One region of the Streptacidiphilus sp. MAP5-3 genome, then DNA from elsewhere that is predicted to be linked to it. Evidence: riboswitches for the same ligand, from Rfam matches in the RefSeq annotation. Region 1 holds a riboswitch; each other region holds the start of a gene.
What was found. A riboswitch is a leader RNA that binds a small molecule or an ion and turns the genes downstream of it on or off. The one in region 1 is predicted to bind cyclic di-AMP.

Region 1 (5,870 bases):
TGCAGCCCAGCACCACGCCCAGATCGACCGCCACACCTCCGCCGAAGCCGGACTGGTGGGTCAGCTTGTCCATCGCGTCCACCGCGTAGGAGAGCGGCAGCACGTCGGAGATCCAGCGCAGCAGCGTCCCCATCTCGGCGCGGGGCGTGAAGAGACCGCAGAGCAGCAACTGCGGTAGCAGGAAGGCCGGCATGAACTGGACGGCCTGGAACTCGGTCGCCGCGAACGCCGAGACGAAGAGGCCGAGTGCCATGCCCAGCACCCCGTCGGCCACCGCCACAGCCAGCAGCGCCCAGCTCGGCCCGGCGATGTCCAGCCCGAGCAGACCCACCGTCAACCCGAAGGCCAGCACGCCCTGCACCAGCGCGACCAGCCCGAAGGCGAGCGCGTAGCCGAGCAGCAGGTCGAGCTTGCCCAGCGGCATCGTCAGCAGCCGCTCCAGCGTCCCGCTGGTCCGCTCGCGGAGCGTGGCCACGGCGGTGACCAGGAACATCACGATCATCGGGAAGATGCCCAGCATGGGTGCCCCGATGCTGTCGAAGACCTGCGGGGAGCCGTCGAAGACGTACTTGAGCAGCAGGATCAGCACGCACGGGACGACCAGCAGCATGGCCACGGTCCGCGGGTCGTTGCGAAGTTGCAGCAGCACCCGGCGGGCGGTGGCGAGAGTCCGGCGGAGGTTCATCGGGACTCCTGAGCATCGGTCCGGCGCGGAGCTTCGACATCGGGGCGGCGTGGAACGTCAGCGTCGGTGCGACCTGGGGCTTCGCGGTCGAAGCCGGAGACGAGCTTGAGGAACGCCGTCTCGACGTCCGGTGCGCCGGTCGCCGCGAGGAGGCCGGTCGGCGTGTCGTCGGCCAACATCCGGCCGTCGCGCATCAGCAGCAACCGGGTGCAACGGGCGGCCTCGTCCATGACGTGGCTGGAGACCAGCAGCGTGACGCCGTCGGCCGCGAGCCGGTGGAACAGCTGCCACAGGTCCTGGCGCAGCACCGGGTCCAGGCCGACCGTGGGCTCGTCCAGGACCAGCAGCCGGGGCGATCCGAGCAGCGCCGCCGCCAGCGAGACCCGCGCACGCTGACCGCCGGAGAGCTGTCCGACCAGGTCCTTCTCCCGCCCGGCCAGGCCGACCTGCTCCAGCACCCGCGCCGGATCGGTCCTGGGCGCGCCGAGCACCTCGGCGAAGTAGCGGAGGTTGGCCCCGATGCCGAGGTCGGCGTAGACGGACGGGGCCTGGGTGACGTAGCCGACGCGGTCGCGCAGCTCGGGGCTTCCGGCGGGGCGGCCGAGCACCGTGACCTCTCCGGCCGCGGTCTTCTGCACGCCGACGACCGAGCGCAGCAACGTCGTCTTGCCGCAGCCGCTCGGGCCGAGCAGGCCGGTCACCGAGCCCGTCGCGACGGTGAGGTCGAGCCCGTGCAGCACGGGGCGTCCGCCGCGGACCACGCTGAGGCCGCGGACCTCGACGGCTGCTCCGGCCGCGGCGCTAGAATTCATCATGTGATGAGTTTTGCTCCGCGCAGCGCCACCCGTCAAGCACCCGAACAGACCGAAACCCGGCCCGAGCTCTCCCTGGCGCTCCCAGGCTCACCCCTGACTCACCCCGCGAGATACCGCTGGATCGTCGGCGCCAGCAGGGACACCAACTCCTCCGGGCCCACCGAGGCGATCGGCTCTGCGGCGACGATGTAGCGGACCATCGCCAGGCCGATGATCTGCGAGATCACCAGCTCGACCCGCAGCTCCGGCCGGTCGACGGCAAGGCCCTCCGCCAACCTGCCGACCAGCTCGCGGACCATGAAGTCGCGCAGCAGTTCGGCGATGGCCTCGCTGGCGACGACCGTCCGCACCACGGCCATCAGGCGATTCAGCACCTCCGGCTGCTCCCACAGCGCCACGACGAAGCGTGCGACCCGCTCCCCCACCTGCGCCCGGTCGCCGTCCAGGATCACCGCCGCCACGGTGGCCGGGTCGATCGGGAAGTCCAGTGCGGCCAGGAAGAGTTGCTCCTTGCTGCCGAAGTAGTGGTGCAGCAGCGCCGGATCGACCCCGGCCACCCGGGCGATGCCGCGCATGCTCGCCTTCTCGTAGCCGCGCGCGGCGAACTCGGCGCGAGCAGCGTCCAGCACCACGCCACGGGTGTCGGCGCCGCCGGGCCTGCGCCCGGTGCGTTTGGCGGCCGCCTTTCCGGCGGCCTGGGTTCCGGCCCGCTCTTCGGACGACGGCGGCTGAGCGTCACTCATGTCTCCATCCTCGCCGACGGACGCCGAATGTTCTTTCACGCAGGGGCCATGACGCCGCAACAGAACAGGTTCAGAAGCCGCTGCGGGTGCACCTCACCGGGCGGACGCCTCCTCGGCGGACGCGGCACGCTCGGGCTGCTTCCGCGAAGCCCGCAGCGAGGTGACGGTGGTGACGGCGAGCACCACGACGATGAACCCGAGCGAGAGCGGGGTGCTGATCTCCGGCACCCCGTGCGCGCCCGCCTCGTGCAGGGCGTGGAGCAGCAGCTTGACGCCGATGAAGCCGAGGATCACCGACAGGCCGTAGGAGAGGTGGACCAGTCGCGTGAGCAGGCCGCCGATCAGGAAGTAGAGCTGGCGCAGGCCCATCAGCGCGAAGGCGTTGGCGGCAAAGACGATGTACGGGTCCTGCGTCAGCCCGAAGATCGCGGGGATCGAGTCCATCGCGAAGAGCACGTCGGTGCTGCCGATGGCGAGGATCACCACCAGCATCGGGGTGATCAGCCGCCGGCCGCCCTCGACGACGACCAGCCGCGTGCCGCGGTAGCCGTCGGTGGACGGGAATCGGCGCTCGACGTCCCGCAGGAAGCGGTTCTCCCGGTACTCCTCGCCGTCGTCGGCGGTCATGCCGGTGTCGGCGGTCATGCCGGTGCCGGCAGCGGGGCCGGTGGCGTGTCCTGCCCTGGCCTCCTTGATCAGCTTCCAGGCCGTCCAGATCAGGAACGCGCCGAAGAGGAAGAAGACCCAGGAGAAGCTGTCGATCACGGCCGCGCCGGCCGCGATGAAGACCGTGCGCAGCACCAGCGCGATCAGCACGCCCACCATCAGCACCCGCTGCTGGAGCTCGGCCGGGACGGCGAACTTCGCCATGATCAGCACGAAGACGAAGAGGTTGTCGACGCTGAGCGACTTCTCGGTGATGTAGCCGGCGAAGAACTGACCGGCTGCGGCTCCGCCCGAGTGCCACCAGAGGAAGCCGCCGAAGAGAGCGGCGAGGACGACCCAGACCACGGTCCAGATCCCGGCCTCGCGCAGCGAGACCTCATGGGGCTTGCGACCGCCGACGAGGAAGTCGGCGGCGATGAGGACGACGAGTACGGCGATGGTGACGGCCCACAGGGCCACGGACACGTCCATGGACGGGTTGCTCCTCCGGCAGGCGACAGCTGTTGTCTGCCGGAGGTCTCCTCCGCCCCACCGTCGATGTCGGTGTGGGCCGACGACCCCGGTCGGTGCTGGGCACCGACGTGCTGACGGGGACGTCGTTTCAGGGAGTACTCCCCTCCGCTTCCTGCCGAGGCTAACAGCAGCCCCGGCAGGAAAACGTAAGGAATCGCGCGAGTGCGGCGCTAGCGGCGCTCGCGGCGCTCAGTTGTAGACGCGGACGTAGTCCACGGAGAAGCTGATCGGCTCGGTGCCGCTCGGGGCCGGGTGGTACTGGCCCGCGGAGAGCGACAGGTTGAGGATCAGGTAGGCGGACCAGTTGGCGCCCACGCCCGTGTTGTCGGAGTAGACCTTCACGCCGTTGATGTACCAGTCGACGGAGTTGGCACCGTACTTGGTGCCGATGGTGACCCACTGGCCGGGCTTGATCGCGTTCGCGTCGGTGTAGTAGTCGTGCGCGGCGTTGACGTGGTTGGAGAGCTCGAGCAGGTTCGGGTTGTCCGGGTGGTACTCGAACGAGTCGATCTCGCCGTTGCCGTTCTTCCAGGTCCAGAGCGCGGGCCAGGCGCCCTGCTGGGTGGGGAGCTTGACGCGGGCCTCGATGTAGTCGCCGGTCTTGACCTGGAATCCCTCCTGCGAGCCCTCGGTGGTGAGCAGACCGGTGGTCCAGGCCTGCCGGCCGTTCTCCAGGGTGTGCGAGCTCGGCTGGGCGGTGAAGGTGGCGACGCCGCCCGCAACCGCGACGTCGTTCGGGTCGAGCCAGTCCAGCTTGTTGTCGCTGGGGTTGTGGTCGCCGTACTGGTAGGACGAGGTCGTGGTGCCGACCCAGCGCTGGCCCCAGGTGATCGGGTTGTTGAACTCCTCGTCCCAGACCGGGGTGGTGGAGGTGGCGACACCGGCGGGCAGGCTGCTGCTCGGAGCAGGCGTCGACGGAGCCGAAGTGGGTGCCGGGCTGGGCGTCGACGCGGACGTCGGCTTCGGGGCCGGGGCCGGGGTGCCCGTGGTGGCGGCGGAGCCGACGGCCAGCGTCTTGGCCGCCAGGTTGTGCCAGCCTGCGGCGTCCAGGTAGGCGCCCATCATCGTGTAGCGGCCCGGCGCGAAGGTGCGGCTGCCGGCGTGGAAGGTGAGCCCGGTCGGGCAGATCCGCGCGTTGCTGTCCCACTGCGGGAAGTCGACGTTGTTGCCGGACGCGTCACGGACGGCGACGCCGAGGCTCCGTACGGTGGTGCAGGCGGTGGAGCGGACCGTGAGCGTGACGTTGGCGGTGTTCCCGCTGGTGGTCGCGGTCAGGCCGGTCTCGCTGACGCTCGGCGTGGCCGCCTGGGCCTGGGTCGCCACGGCGCCGCCGAGCAGCAGGGCGGGCGCGGCCGTGAAGGCCAGTATTCGGGCAGGGGTGGACAGGGTGGATCGCATGGCGCCTCTCCGACGCCTGCGAGGTGAGCTGTCGGGTTCGGGCCGGAAGGCTGGCCCGGCCGCGCGGCGGCGGCTTCACCCCGAGCCCCGACCGGTCCCGCGCGTGGGCGCAGGGCAGAGCGGGGCGCTTACCTGGTTCCCCCGCTCCGGCCCGTGGTACTCGTGCGATCCGGCGTCGACGGGCAGGACAAGGCGTACCGGCGCACGGTGCCCGTCTGTGGCGACGGACTCGGGCAGGTTAGGCAGATGAGGTCGGCGCGCCCCAAGCCCTCGAAGGGTATTGAGGGCTATCTCACAGATCCTTTACACGACGCAGAAGGCCCTGCTCAGAGCCTGCTCAGGCGCTGCCAAGGCCCTGCCGAGGCCATTGAGCCGACCCTGCTCAGAGCGCCTGCTCGATCGCCGGGAGCATCTCCTGGAAGGTGCGGCCCTGTGCCGGGATGCCGATCGCCGCCATCTGCCAGCTGCCGCCCGCGTCCCGGTAGACCTTGGCCATCACCTGGCCGGTGTGCGGGCCGCCGCCGCTGAGCGTGAAGCGGGCCAGCTCGTCGCCGGTGGCCTCGTCGACCAGGCGGCAGTGGGCGCGCTGCACCTCCTGGAAGCTCTGGCCGTTGTAGGAGTTGACGGTGAAGACGATCTGGGTGATCCGGTCGGGGACCCGGCGCAGGTCGACCAGGATCGACTCGTCGTCCTCCCCGCCCTTGCCGCCGACCAGGTTGTCGCCGGTGTGGCGCACCGAGCCGTCGTTGCTCACCAGGTGCTGGAAGAAGACCACGTCGGCCAGCGAGCCCTGGGAGTAGAGCACCGCCGAGGCGTCCAGGTCGATCTCGCGGCGGCGGGTGCCGAACAGGCCCTTGCGCGGCGCCGCCTGCCACCCCAGGCCCATCCGCACCAGGGACAGCATGCCCCCGTCGTCCTTCTCCAGACTTACGCTCTGACCCTTGCTCAGATTCACCGACACGGCACGCCCCTCCCGAACTCGTTCGCGAACCGCAGCCTCGGTACCGGCGCCCGTCCGGCTCCGACGCAGCCCTCACTGCACCATACGAC
Region 2 (5,870 bases), on a different contig from region 1:
TCTCAGCGGATCCTGACTCCCGACCGCCGCCCGGCTCGATGTAAGGAGAGCGGTCATCGCGTCACACTCCGAGGAGGACGCAGCCGATCTGTTCCGCAGCCTCTACCCGCGGCTCGCGGGCTGGTGCCGTCGCCTGGTCGACGACGACGGCACCGCCCACGAGATCGCCGCGGAGGCGTTCACCCGGCTGTGGGCCCGCTGGACCAAGGTGGAGGAGCCGACCGGTTTCCTCTACGTGACCGCGGCCAACCTGGTCCGCGACCATTGGCGCAGACTTGAGCGCGAACGGCGGGCACTTCGGCATGCGGGAAGGGAGGAAGCGGTGAAGCAGCAGCCGGACGCGGCGGACGACCCTTCCGTCCGCATCATGGTGGAGTCCCTCCCCGAGCGGCTGCGCGACCCGGTGCTGCTGTACTACTTCGCGGACCTTCCGGTGCGCGAAGTCGCGGTGCGACTCGGCCGCAACGAGGGCACCGTGAAGTCCGACCTGCACGCCGCCCGCGAACTGCTCCGCGCGACCCTTGGGGGACTCCATGAACGGACCCGCTGACCCACGCGGCCACGCGGGCGACCCCAACGAGCCCAATGACGCCACCGAGCCCAGCGACGCCACCGAGCGCGACGAGGGCAACGAGGCCAACCAGGCCAACGAGCGCGACGTTCCCGCGGGTGACCCTGTCGGGCCCGAGACGGACACGCTCGGCGGGGAGCCGACCGACACCGACGGACCTGAGTCACGGGGCGACTTGGGCGACTTGAGTGATCTGGGTGACCTCGGCGACCTGCTGCTGCCGATCGAGCCGATGCCCATCCCCGAGGGCGCGTTCACGCAGATCCGGCGGCGTGCGGTGCGGCGGAAGCGCAAGCGTGCCCTGGCCGGTGCGACCGCGTGCGTCGCCGTGCTGGGAGTGTCCCTCTACCTCGTCGGCGTACCCGCGCCGCAAGGGCCGGGAGAGGTGGTCACGCCTCCGGCGTCCGCGACCCAGGCCGTGCCCACCCCCGCTCCGGTCAGCACGAGCCCCAGCCCGAGCGCGTCCCCGAGCGCCGTGCCGACCCAGGCGCCCAGCCCCACGTCGTCGAGCACGCCCACCTCGCCGCCCACAGCGCAGGCGAGCGTCTCCGCGACACCCGCACCCGGCTCCACGGGGTCCGGTTCCGGTTCCGGAGGCGGGACGCCGCTCTGCACGGCCTCGCAGCTCAGCGCGGCGCTCGGCAGCGGGAACGCGGGCGCGGGTCAGATCTACTCCTACCTGGTGGTTACCAACCACAGCTCGGCGCCCTGTCACGTCACCGGCTATCCCGGGCTGTCCATGCTGGACGCCCACGGCGCCCAGATCGGCGCGCCCGCGACGTACGAGCACATCGGGTACAGCCCTGTCGTCCTCGCGCCGGGCGCGTCGGCCAGCGACACCATCCACACCGTCAACCGGCAGACCAACAACCCGAGCGAGTGCCTCCCCACCTCCACCTCGATGCGGATCTACCCGCCTGGCAGCCGCGCCTCGTTGGTCTTCCCGGGCCAGGTGACCAACTGCGACAACCTCTTCTCGGTCACCCCCTTCGGCCCCGGCGTCACCGGCAACCCGCCTGGTTGACACTGCTTTCGGGAGTACCACCTGTTTCTCTCGTCCCGATATTGATTTCATGACGATCCGACAACTATGGTTCTGGATCGAACCGTTGCGCAGTCGACCACCCGTTCGGGGGGCCGTGACGGTCCCGCCGAGTTCGACCTGCGGCGCGGGGGTTCCCAGAGGCGGGACCTGCGAGCCGCGCGGTCGGAGCCGGGGAACCACGTTCCCGGGGTGAATCGGCGTCAGGGCCACCGGCGGAAGCGCGTGGTGGTGAGACGTCGTAGGGCCACTCTTCCGGTCCGAACCCGTCAGCTCACCCGGTAGGCGGACAAGGAAGAACGGAGTCCGCCCGTCGTGGCGTCCCACCGTCGTGCCAAGGCGCCCAGTCGCGCCCGCGTCACCCTCGTCACCGCTGCGGCGGCCACCGGCGTCGTGCTCTCCGCGCAGGCCGCCCAGGCCGCGCCCACACCGTCCACCGGCCAGCTCAAGGCGCAGCTCGACCAGCTCAACAACGAGACCGACAAAGCGGTCCAGAGCTACGACCAGGTCCAGGAGCAGGCCCAACAGCTCCAGCAGAAGGTGTCCGTGCTCCAGGACGAGATCGCCAGGGAGCAGGCCAAGGTGAACGTCCTGCTGGAGGGCGTCGGCACCTTGGCCGCGACGCAGTACGCGAACGGCAGCGTCGATCCGACCGTTCAGCTGCTGCTCAGTGCGAGCCCGGACGACTTCCTCGCCAAGGCGTCCACCATGGACGAGGTGAGCCAGAGCCAGACCGACCAGCTGGCCCAGCTCCAGGCGGAGGAGAAGATCCTCGACACGGAGAAGGCCCAGGCGGAGTCGGAGCTGGGCCGACTCGACGCCATGCTGCAGCAGGCCGCGGCGGCCAAGGCCGCGGTCATGCAGAAGGTCGCACAGACCCAGAAGCTCCTCGACTCCGTCACCGCCGCCCAGCGTGCGACGTTGACCGGCGGCGGCTCCCAGGGCAGCACCACGACCCCGAACCTCAGCGGCGCGACGCCCGGCGACTCGATCGAGATGGCGGCGTTCGCCGCGGCCAAGACACGCATCGGCCTGCCGTACCACTGGAGTTATGACGGACCGGACCAGTTCGACTGCTCGGGTCTGATGATGTGGTCCTACGCCCAGGCCGGCTACCAGCTGGGCCGGGACACCTACTCCCAGCTCACCTACGGGACCCCGGTCACCTCGGTGGCCGACCTGCGGGTGGGTGACCTGGTCTTCTTCAACGGCGGCGAGCACGTCGGGATGTACGCGGGCAACGGCTATATCCTCCACGCCCCGCACACCGGCGCCTTCGTCCGCTTCGAGCCCATGGCGACGGTCGGCACGATCTACGCGATGCGGCACATCTAGGCACGTGCGTTCACTGTGCTCGGTACGACGGATCCGTCCTCGGATCCGTCGTACGCTCGCGGACTGCTCACGCCTGCGCCGTGATGTGATGCGTGCATGGAACTCGATCCCAAGCGCCTGTTGGTCCTTCACGCGCTTGCCGAGGCCGGGGGCGTCGCCGCAGCTGCGCGGTGGCTTGCGGTGAGCCGACGCCGAATACTGGCCGACGCCGACGCGCTGGGCCGCACCGTCTGACGACGACCGGTTCGGGTGCGCGAGCGGGACGGGCTCGCGCACCCGGACGGGCCGTCAGGCCGCGAGGGCCAGGTTTCGGCGGACGGAGCCGGTCAGGGCGTAGTAGAGCCCGCCGGCGACGATCAGGCCGACGCCGAAGGAGATGTCCGCGCCGCCGAGGGCCTTGGCGATCGGGCCGGTGTAGAACGACAGCGCCATGAACGGGACCATCGCCACGATGCCGACCACGTACGAGGTGAGACCCGCCGGGGACCAGCGGCCGTACTCGCCGTTCGGGTCGAAGATGGCCGCGATGTCGTAGTGCCCGCGCCGGACCGCGTAGAAGTCGACCAGGTTGACGGCCGTCCACGGGACCAGGAAGTAGAGCATCAACAGCAGGAAGTTGTTGAAGCTCGCCAGGTAGTTCGACGGCAGCGACAGCGCGACGACCAGCACGATCAGCTCGATCGCGACGATGCCCACGACCCGCGTACGGACGGTCGGCCGGACCTTCTTGAACGCGTCGACCGCGCTCGTCGAAGTGAGCATCGCGCCATAGGCGTTGACGCCCATGATGCCGATGATCGCCACGACCGAGACCAGCACCGCGAAGGTGCCGAAGCCGGGCAGCAGCGCGTTGCCGACGGTGCGGACGGCCGCGACCGCGTCCGCGCCGGGCAGGCGGGAGCCGAGGAGCGCGCCCAGCGACATCAGCCAGACCGCCGAGCCGGCCGCGCCGAGGTAGGTCCACCAGATCACCTTGCGGGCGGGGACGTCCTCCGGCAGGTAGCGGGAGTAGTCGGAGACGTAGACGGCATAGCTGATCTGGTAGCCGGCCGCGGCGGAGAAGACCACCAGGAACGTCGTCCAGGAGAACCCGCCGCCCGAGCCGCCGCCGTGGGCGTGCGCCCAGTGGCCGAAGACCGCGTAGACGGTCAGCACGCCGAAGACCACGATCAGGATGTACGTCAGCCAGCGCTCGACCAGGTGGATCAGGTCGTGCCCGACCACGGCCAGCACCACGGCCAGCGCGATCAGCAGCGGGTACCAGAGCCAGGTTCCGCCCGGCAGGACCGTGCGCAGTCCCTCGGTCGCCAGCACCACGTTGAAGACGTTGAAGCCGACGTAGACGAAGACCACCGCGGCGAACGGCAGCACCGCGCCGCGCAGACCGAACTGCGCGCGGGACTGGATCATCTGCGGCAGGCCCATCCGCGGGCCCTGGTTGGCGTGGAAGGCCATGAAGAAGGTGCCGAAACACGCGCCGAGGATCACGGCGAGGATCGACCAGGCGACCGGCAGGCCCAGCGTCGGGCCGAGGAAGCCGGTGACCATGGTGGTCAGCACGAAGTTGCCGGTGAACCAGAACGGGCCCTGGTGCCACACCTTGCCGTGGCGCTCCTCCGGCGGGACGTAGTCGATGGAGCGGACCTCGATCAGGCCTCCGCCACCGCCGGCGGCGCGCTGCGCGCGGGGCTCGTGCGCGGCGGTGCCGGACGGGCGTCCGCCCGGCGCTCGGGTCTCATCGGAGACGGCCATGTGCAGCCCCTCGGGACGGTGGCCGCCAGTGGGTGCGGCCAGGATGGACATCCCGGTCGGAAATCCGCCGGTTGGCACACCTTGTCACTCGTGGCGGGTCGCGGTTCCGCTCCGTTTGGGAGCGCCTGGCCATGGTGGCGTTCCATGATGGACAGCGGCGCGTAAGAATGAATCCATGCTTACTGTACGTGGCCTGCTGGCCGAACCGGGGCTCGGACTGCGCGCGGTGGCGGGCCTGGCGGGCCTGGACCGACCGCTCGCGTCCGCGCACGTCAGCGAGGTGCCCGACCCCGCGCCGTGGCTGCAGGGCGGCGAGCTGATGATGACCACCGGCATGCTGCTGAGCCCGGAGCATGCGGAGGGTTACCTCGGCCGGATCGCGGAGGCCGGGGCCAGCGCGCTGGCGCTCGGACTGGGCGCGGAACTGGCGTTCCAGCAGGCCCCGCAGTGGCTGGCGGAGGCTGCCGACCACTGCGGCCTGCCGCTGCTGGAGGTCCCGCAGCAGACCCCGTTCATCGCGGTCACCAAGGCCGTCTTCGCCCGGCTCGCGGAGGACCAGTACGCCGAGCTGGCCAAGGCGCACGACGCCCAGCGCGCGCTGACGGCCGCGGCGGCGCGCGGCGGCGGTCCCGCGCCGTTGCTGACCGCGCTGGCGCGCTCCACCGAGCGCTGGGTGGTGGTCACCGACCCGCTCGGCCATCCGCTGGTTGCCGAGCCGGCCGCGGCGGCGGAGCGGGCCGGACTGATCGACCCCGAGCTGGAGCGGCTGCGCGCGGCCGGCCTGCGCGGCGGCGCGGTCGTCTCCGGGCCGGAGGGCGAGGTGCGGGCGATGCCGCTCGGGGTGGACCGGCTGCTCGGCTTCCTGCTGGTCGGCGGCCCGAGCGCGCCCGGCACGTACGAGCGCGCGCTCGCTGCGACGGCGGCCTGCCTGCTCTCCCTCGACGCCGAGCGGACGGCCGCGGCGGGACGCCTCGCCCGGGAGGCGCGGGGCGCGGCGCTGCGGCGGTTGGTGACCGAGGAGCTCTCCGCCGAACTGGCGGACGGCCTGCTGCGGGCGGCGCGCGGCGGCGCAGGAGCGGAGGCGGGCGGTCCGTCCGGTCGGCGGCTGCGGATCGGGGCGCTGCACGTGGAGGGCGCGGCGGGCGACAGGGCCCCGTTGCTGGACCGGAT
Region 3 (5,870 bases), on a different contig from region 1:
GCTCGCACGAGCGGATCGGCTGGCACGAGGCCTGAGACACACGGCCACGTACGCGTGTCCGTTCCCGGGAAATCGGCCCGCGTGACGGAGACTGCAAGGGACGAACGGCTGCAAAGAGACAAGACGGCAAGCGGACAGCCACGGGCAGCAGCACCGTCAGGAGGCGGCGAGGATGAGCACGAGCGAGGCCGAGGTCACGGTCGCCGACGCGCCGGGGGCGCAGCGGTTCGAGGCCCGGATCGAGGGAGAGCTGGTCGGGTTCACCTCGTACGTCCGCAACGACGACCGGGTGATCTACCAGCACACCGTCGTCGGCCCCGCCTACGAGGGCCTGGGCATCGGCGGCCTGCTGGCCCGCACCGCCGTGGAGGACGGCCGCCGCCGGGGCATCAAGGTCCAGGTGACCTGCCCGTTCATCAAGGCCTGGCTGACACGACACCCGGAGTACCAGGACGACGCCGAGTGAACGGCGCATCCGGTACTCCGGGTGCATGAGGGAGAGGAATCCCGACGGGCTGCGTCTCACCTCCGGACGACAACCCGTCAACAGCGACGCGGCGGACCGGTCCGAGCCAGACAGGTCACCCGGACCGGCCCACCACGCCACACCTGGTGCGGTGTGTCAGGAGACGCGACCGGCGAAGCTCGGGGTGTAGTCGCTGATGGTGTCCCACTTGACGCCCGAGCTCGGGTTGGCAGCCTCGACGTAGCGGCCGCCACCGACGTAGATGGCGACGTGGTAGACGCCGGAGTCGCTGCCGTCGCTGGACCAGAAGAGCAGGTCACCCGGCTGCAGCGAGTTGAGGGAGACCGGCGTGGTGGCCGAGGCCTGGTCGGCGGAGGTGCGCGGCAGGCTGATCCCGGCCTGGGCGTAAGCGGCCTGGACCAGACCGGAGCAGTCCCACGCGTTCGGGCCGTTGCCGCCGTAGACGTAGGAGTCGCCCACGTGCGCCTCGGCGAAGGCGATCGCCGTCGCGGCCGCGCCGGAGCCGGCCTGCGTCGAGCTGCTCGACGAGGTCGCCGCACCGGTGGACGCCTGGGTGGAGCCGGAGGAGTTCGAGCTCGCGGACGCGTTCGAGGACGAGGACGAAGCGGCGGACGACGAGTCGTTGTCCGAGTCGCCGGCCGAGTCGTTCGAGGGCTGTGCCGCCCGGGCGGACGCGGCGCTGCCGCCCAGGACCAGCTGCTGACCCGGGAAGATCAGGTTCGGGCCGTGGGTGAGGGTCGCCTTGTTCAGCTGGTACAGACGCTCCCAGCCGCCGGAGACATCGTGCTTCTGCGCGATGGTGGAGAGCCAGTCGCCGGTCCGGACCGTGTAGTGCCCGGCGGAGGAGCCGCCGGTCGCCGGGGCGCTGGAGGCGCTGGACGCGGCGGAGCCGGACTCGGAGGAACTGCTGGTGCTGCCGGCGGCCGACGAGTCGCTCGCGGCGGTCGAACCGGAAGAGCCGGTCGAGTTGGAGCTGCTCGACGAGCCGGAGGTGCTGATCGCCGGGGCGGGGCCGCCCTGGGTCAGACCGGCCTGCGGGCCGCAGACGGGCCAGGCGCCGGGGCCCTGGTCCGCGAGGACCTTCTCGGCGACGGCGATCTGCTGGTCCTTGGTGGCCTGGTCGGCGGAGGACGCGTACTGCTGCCCGCCGTAGGCGTCCCAGGTGGACTGCGAGAACTGGAGGCCACCGTAGTAGCCGTTGCCGGTGTTGATCGACCAGTCACCGCTGCTCTCGCACTGGGCGACGGAGTCCCAGGTGGAGACGGTGGCGGCGTGGGCGCCGGTCGCGGTGACCAGCGGAAGGGCGAGGCCTGCGCCGGTCAGCCCGACGGTGGCGAGCAGGCGCTTGGAGGCACGGCGGGCGATCTTGGGCGCGCGGTGGCGACCAGTCATGGTGTGGGTCCTCTCCCACGCCTGCGAGGTGAGCTGTCGGGTTCGGGCCGGAGTCGCCCGGCCGTGCAGAGCACGGCTTCACCCCGAGCCGGGAGCGACACGCTCCCGGCGACTTACCTGGGTCCCCCGCTCCTGCCGTGGTGTGCGTCGGGTGACAGCTGACAACCCCGACGGCAGGACTCGGCGTTCCGGTGATGTCAGTTCCGCTTAAGTGCGAACGACGCCGACCGTAGGCAGATCGAAGTTCAAACCTCAAGCCGATCAAAGGCCGTTGAGAGGTCCGTCACATCGACCGTCATTGGTTCGCACTCCAACCCTGCGTAGATGTCCGAAATGTCGTCAAGATTGCACCCCCGGGCATGACAACGGGCCCGTCCGACGGACGGGCCCGTTTCAAGCGGGGAATCTGAGAGAGCGATCTGACAGTGCGTCAGCCCAGTCGGGTCAGCTTCGCGCCGGTGCCCGGAGTGCTGAGCGCCGACTGCAGCGCGACCGGGATCGTCTGCGCTCCGGCACCACTGCCCACGACCAGGTTGCCGACGGCCGTCCCGGCGGCTGCGCTGTGCGGGACGGACTGTCCGGCGAGCGGCTGCAGCGACGTGCTCACCGACAGGCCGCTCCAGCCGATGACGCTGACGTCCGCGGTGGCCACGACCGGGGTGTGTCCGCCGAGACCGTCGTCGACGTACCCGACGACGTCGCCCTTCTTGATCACGACGTGCGACTGCAGCGCGCTCTCGGCGCTGATGATCAGCTGCTGGCTCTTCTGCAGCACCTGGGCGAGGATGCCCTGCCCCGGCCCCGGCCCGATCGCGGGCTGGCTCAGCACCGCGCCCAGGATCAGCTGCTGCGCACCGCCGACGTTCTGCTCCGCCGCCCACACCAGGTTGCCGAGGGCCGCCGTGCTGGTGCCGGTCTTGATGCCGATGACGCCGTTGCTGCCGACCAGCGTGTTGGTGTTCGGCGTGATGCCGTTCTCCGCCGCGTTGAACGACGGGGTGCTGACGATCTCCTTGAAGACCGGCATCTGCATGGCCGCCTCGATCAGCTTGAGCTGGTCGTTGGCCGTGCTCTTGGTGGTCGCGTCGAGACCGCTGGGGTCGGTGTAGACGCTCTTGGTCATGCCCAGACCGGCCGCGGTGCTCTGCATCTTCTGCACGAAGGCGGCGTCACTGCCCGCGTCCCAACGGCCCAGCAGCCGGGCGACGTTGTTGGCGGAGGGGATCAGCAGCAGCTGGAGCGCCTGGTACTCGGTCAGCGGCTCGCCGACCGAGACCTTCATCACCGACTCACCCTGCGGCTTACCGGTGTTGTAGTCGTTCACCGCTGCCGCGTCCACCGGCACCATCGGCCCCTGGTCGCCGACCTTGAGCGGGTGGTCGTGCAGCACGATGTACGCGGTCATCACCTTGGTGACGCTGGCCAGCGGCACCTGGTTGTCGCTCCCGCTGTGCCCGAGCACGCCCAGCCCCGGTACGGCCACGGCGGCCTGACCGGCCGTCGGCCAGGTGAGGTTCGGCGTGCCGCCGGAGAAGGTGTAGCTCTGCTCGCCGGTGAACTGGAGCGTCGGCGTCGGGATCGGACGCAGCAACTGCACCGCGCCGAGCACGATCACGAGGACCAGCAGCAACGTGCCCCAGAGCCGGATCCGCCGCAGCGCGATCCGGGCCGGGGTCATCGGCCGACGGCTCAGCGTGGCCAGGATGTCCATCGCCTCGGCGGTGGTCTCCGGCGAGGGCATCACAGCGGTGGCGGTCCCCATGGCCCCGGCCCCGGCCGGAACGGGCTCGGGCGACGGTCCGCCCGTGCCGCCGGGCCCGCCCGCGCCGCCGCGCGGCGTCGGCGGGAGCGGCGGCGGGAAGACGGGCATGGCCCGCGTCTCGTCCTCGTCACCGGTGGGGCCGTCGTCGGCGGGCTTGTCACCGGCGGACTCGTCGGTGTCCTCGGCGGCGGGCTCCTCGGCGGCTTCGGGCTGCGCCTCGCCTTCGGCCTCCGCCTCCGGCTCTTCTTCCTCGGCGTCCTCCGCGTCCTCGGCTGCCTCAGCCTCGTCCGCAGGCTCGTCCTTGGCGCCGGCGCCGGCGTCGGGCTCAGCCTCAGCCTCGGGAGCTTCCTCCGCCTCCGGTGCTTCAGCCTCCGGCTCGTCCTCGCTCTCCGCTTCGGGCTTGTTCGACTCCTCCACGGATTCGGACTCAGCCTCGGGCTCCTTGGCAACCTCCGGCTCCGAGTCGAGGGCGCGCAGCACACGGGTCGGTACGTCGACCGAGGATTCGGGCGCATCCTCCCCGTGCTCCTCCGGCTGCCCGCTCTCCTCCGCCTCCGCTGCTGCCTCAGGCTCCGCCTCGGTCGCGGGTTCCACGTCCGGAGCGGGGACGGCGGGATCGGTTCCCGCGCGTTCCGGCTCCCGCTCCGCGCCCGCGGTCCGCTGCGACCTGTCGGGGGACTCACCCACGTAACCCAGCCTCCTCTGTCCCTGCACGCACCCGTGCAGGACCGTCCCTGCAAACCTGCCTGTGACTGCCGCGTCGGCCCTGCTCACCGACGTCGACAAAGCGTGCAGGGACCAGTCTCCTGCACGCGCGGGGCCATTCCTGCTCACCGGGCCGCAGTCCGGCGATTCCCCACCCCTCGGCCAGACGCGGACGCGCGGTGCGGCGGTTCCGAAAGATCACGGAGTCGTGTCACTCTCTAGGCCCTCTCGACAGCAGGGTGTGAGAGGCGTCACTCTGTTGTGCATCCACGCGGGGAGGCTTGGATGGGCAAGAGCCGCAGAACAATTCCCGAGGAGCTGCTGTTGCTCGCTCTGGACCCGGCCACGGGTACCACAGCGCAGCCCCAGACGCTCGATCTCGGACTGGCCGGAGCGCAGCTCGTCGAGCTGGCCATGGCCGGACGAATAGTCCCGGACGGGGACCGGATCACCGTGGTCAATCCACGGCCGACCGGCGACCCGACCCTCGATCACGCGCTCGAACTGCTGCGCAGACGTGGCAGTGCAGTGCGCGCCGTGCAGTGGATCGGCGGCCCGCGCTTGGGCCTGCGCCAGACCTATCTCGCGCACCTGGAGCGGTGCGCGATGGTCAAGGCCGTGCCGGGCCAGGTGTGCGGGGTGCTACCGACGACCCGATACCAGGCGTCGGACGAGTGCACGAACAGCGCCATCAAGGAACGGCTCGACACGGCGATCCGCACGGGGGTCCCTCCGGACCCGCGCACCGCCGCGCTCGCCGCACTGGCCCACGCGGTCGGCCTCGGCAAGCATCTCTATCCAGGTAACGAAGGTCGCTCGTGCCGGTCACGCCTGCGCGACCTGATTCGTTACGACCCCCTCGGCGGCATGGTCGCGCATGCGGTCATGGACGTGCAGAACGGTCTGCCGACGCCCCAGGTCCGGGCGAACAACACCCGGCCGACCCCGGCACGCCCAGCCGCCGCCAGACCGTCGGTGTCCACCGGCATGGTGCGCGCCGGCGTGCGGTAGACCTACGCGCGCCGAGTCCACGCGAACCGGAGCGGCGGCGAACCACCCTTCGCCGCCGCTCTCCCGCATGCCCGACGCGCGCGCTGTCACCGAGGAGCGTGCTGTCAGGTAAGAACGGCCCACGCTCACAACGACGCACGAGGGCGCAGAATCGTTCCGTCTTTGAGCGGATTCGTCAACATCCCCGGCGATTGGACCACATGAGGGCGTGTCGAGGTGGCATTCTGCTGACACAGGGGCGTGCCTGACCACCGATGCCCAGGAGAGACAGTGTCCACCGCCAGCAGCGTCAATCCCACCGTCCGCCGCCGCCGTCTCGGCGCCGAGCTGCGACGGCTCCGCGAGCAACGGGGCCTCACAGCGGAGGAGGTCGCACAGCAACTGCTGGTCTCACAGTCGAAGATCAGCCGCCTCGAGAACGGCCGACGCAGCATCAGTCAGCGTGACGTCCGCGACCTCTGCGAGGTCTACGGGGTCAACGACCAGTCGATGGTCGACGGCCTGATGACCATG

Region 2: it holds a riboswitch for cyclic di-AMP, as region 1 does, so the genes downstream of both, ABH928_RS23955 (NlpC/P60 family protein) here and ABH928_RS20840 (family 16 glycosylhydrolase) in region 1, are expected to answer to the same signal.
Region 3: it holds a riboswitch for cyclic di-AMP, as region 1 does, so the genes downstream of both, ABH928_RS21845 (transglycosylase family protein) here and ABH928_RS20840 (family 16 glycosylhydrolase) in region 1, are expected to answer to the same signal.

The regions. Positions count from the first base shown of each region.
Region 1 covers NZ_JBGCCL010000013.1:171,078-176,947, reverse strand. Annotated here, with positions in the region: gene ABH928_RS20860 (ABC transporter permease) at 1-685, opposite strand, end outside; gene ABH928_RS20855 (ABC transporter ATP-binding protein) at 682-1,500, opposite strand; gene ABH928_RS20850 (TetR family transcriptional regulator) at 1,599-2,243, opposite strand; gene ABH928_RS20845 (TerC family protein) at 2,337-3,380, opposite strand; gene ABH928_RS20840 (family 16 glycosylhydrolase) at 3,612-4,820, opposite strand; cyclic di-AMP (ydaO/yuaA leader) riboswitch at 4,819-4,940, opposite strand; gene ABH928_RS20835 (TerD family protein) at 5,203-5,781, opposite strand.
Region 2 covers NZ_JBGCCL010000017.1:99,186-105,055, reverse strand. Annotated here, with positions in the region: gene ABH928_RS23970 (class F sortase) at 1-16, shown strand, start outside; gene ABH928_RS23965 (RNA polymerase sigma factor) at 56-550, shown strand; gene ABH928_RS23960 (DUF4232 domain-containing protein) at 534-1,595, shown strand; cyclic di-AMP (ydaO/yuaA leader) riboswitch at 1,759-1,916, shown strand; gene ABH928_RS23955 (NlpC/P60 family protein) at 1,929-2,948, shown strand; gene ABH928_RS23950 (hypothetical protein) at 3,045-3,182, shown strand; gene ABH928_RS23945 (cytosine permease) at 3,237-4,700, opposite strand; gene ABH928_RS23940 (PucR family transcriptional regulator) at 4,876-5,870, shown strand, end outside.
Region 3 covers NZ_JBGCCL010000014.1:167,972-173,841, forward strand. Annotated here, with positions in the region: gene ABH928_RS21835 ((4Fe-4S)-binding protein) at 1-35, shown strand, start outside; gene ABH928_RS21840 (GNAT family N-acetyltransferase) at 173-466, shown strand; gene ABH928_RS21845 (transglycosylase family protein) at 623-1,879, opposite strand; cyclic di-AMP (ydaO/yuaA leader) riboswitch at 1,885-2,039, opposite strand; gene ABH928_RS21850 (D-alanyl-D-alanine carboxypeptidase family protein) at 2,310-4,328, opposite strand; gene ABH928_RS21855 (GPP34 family phosphoprotein) at 4,632-5,357, shown strand; gene ABH928_RS21860 (helix-turn-helix domain-containing protein) at 5,628-5,870, shown strand, end outside.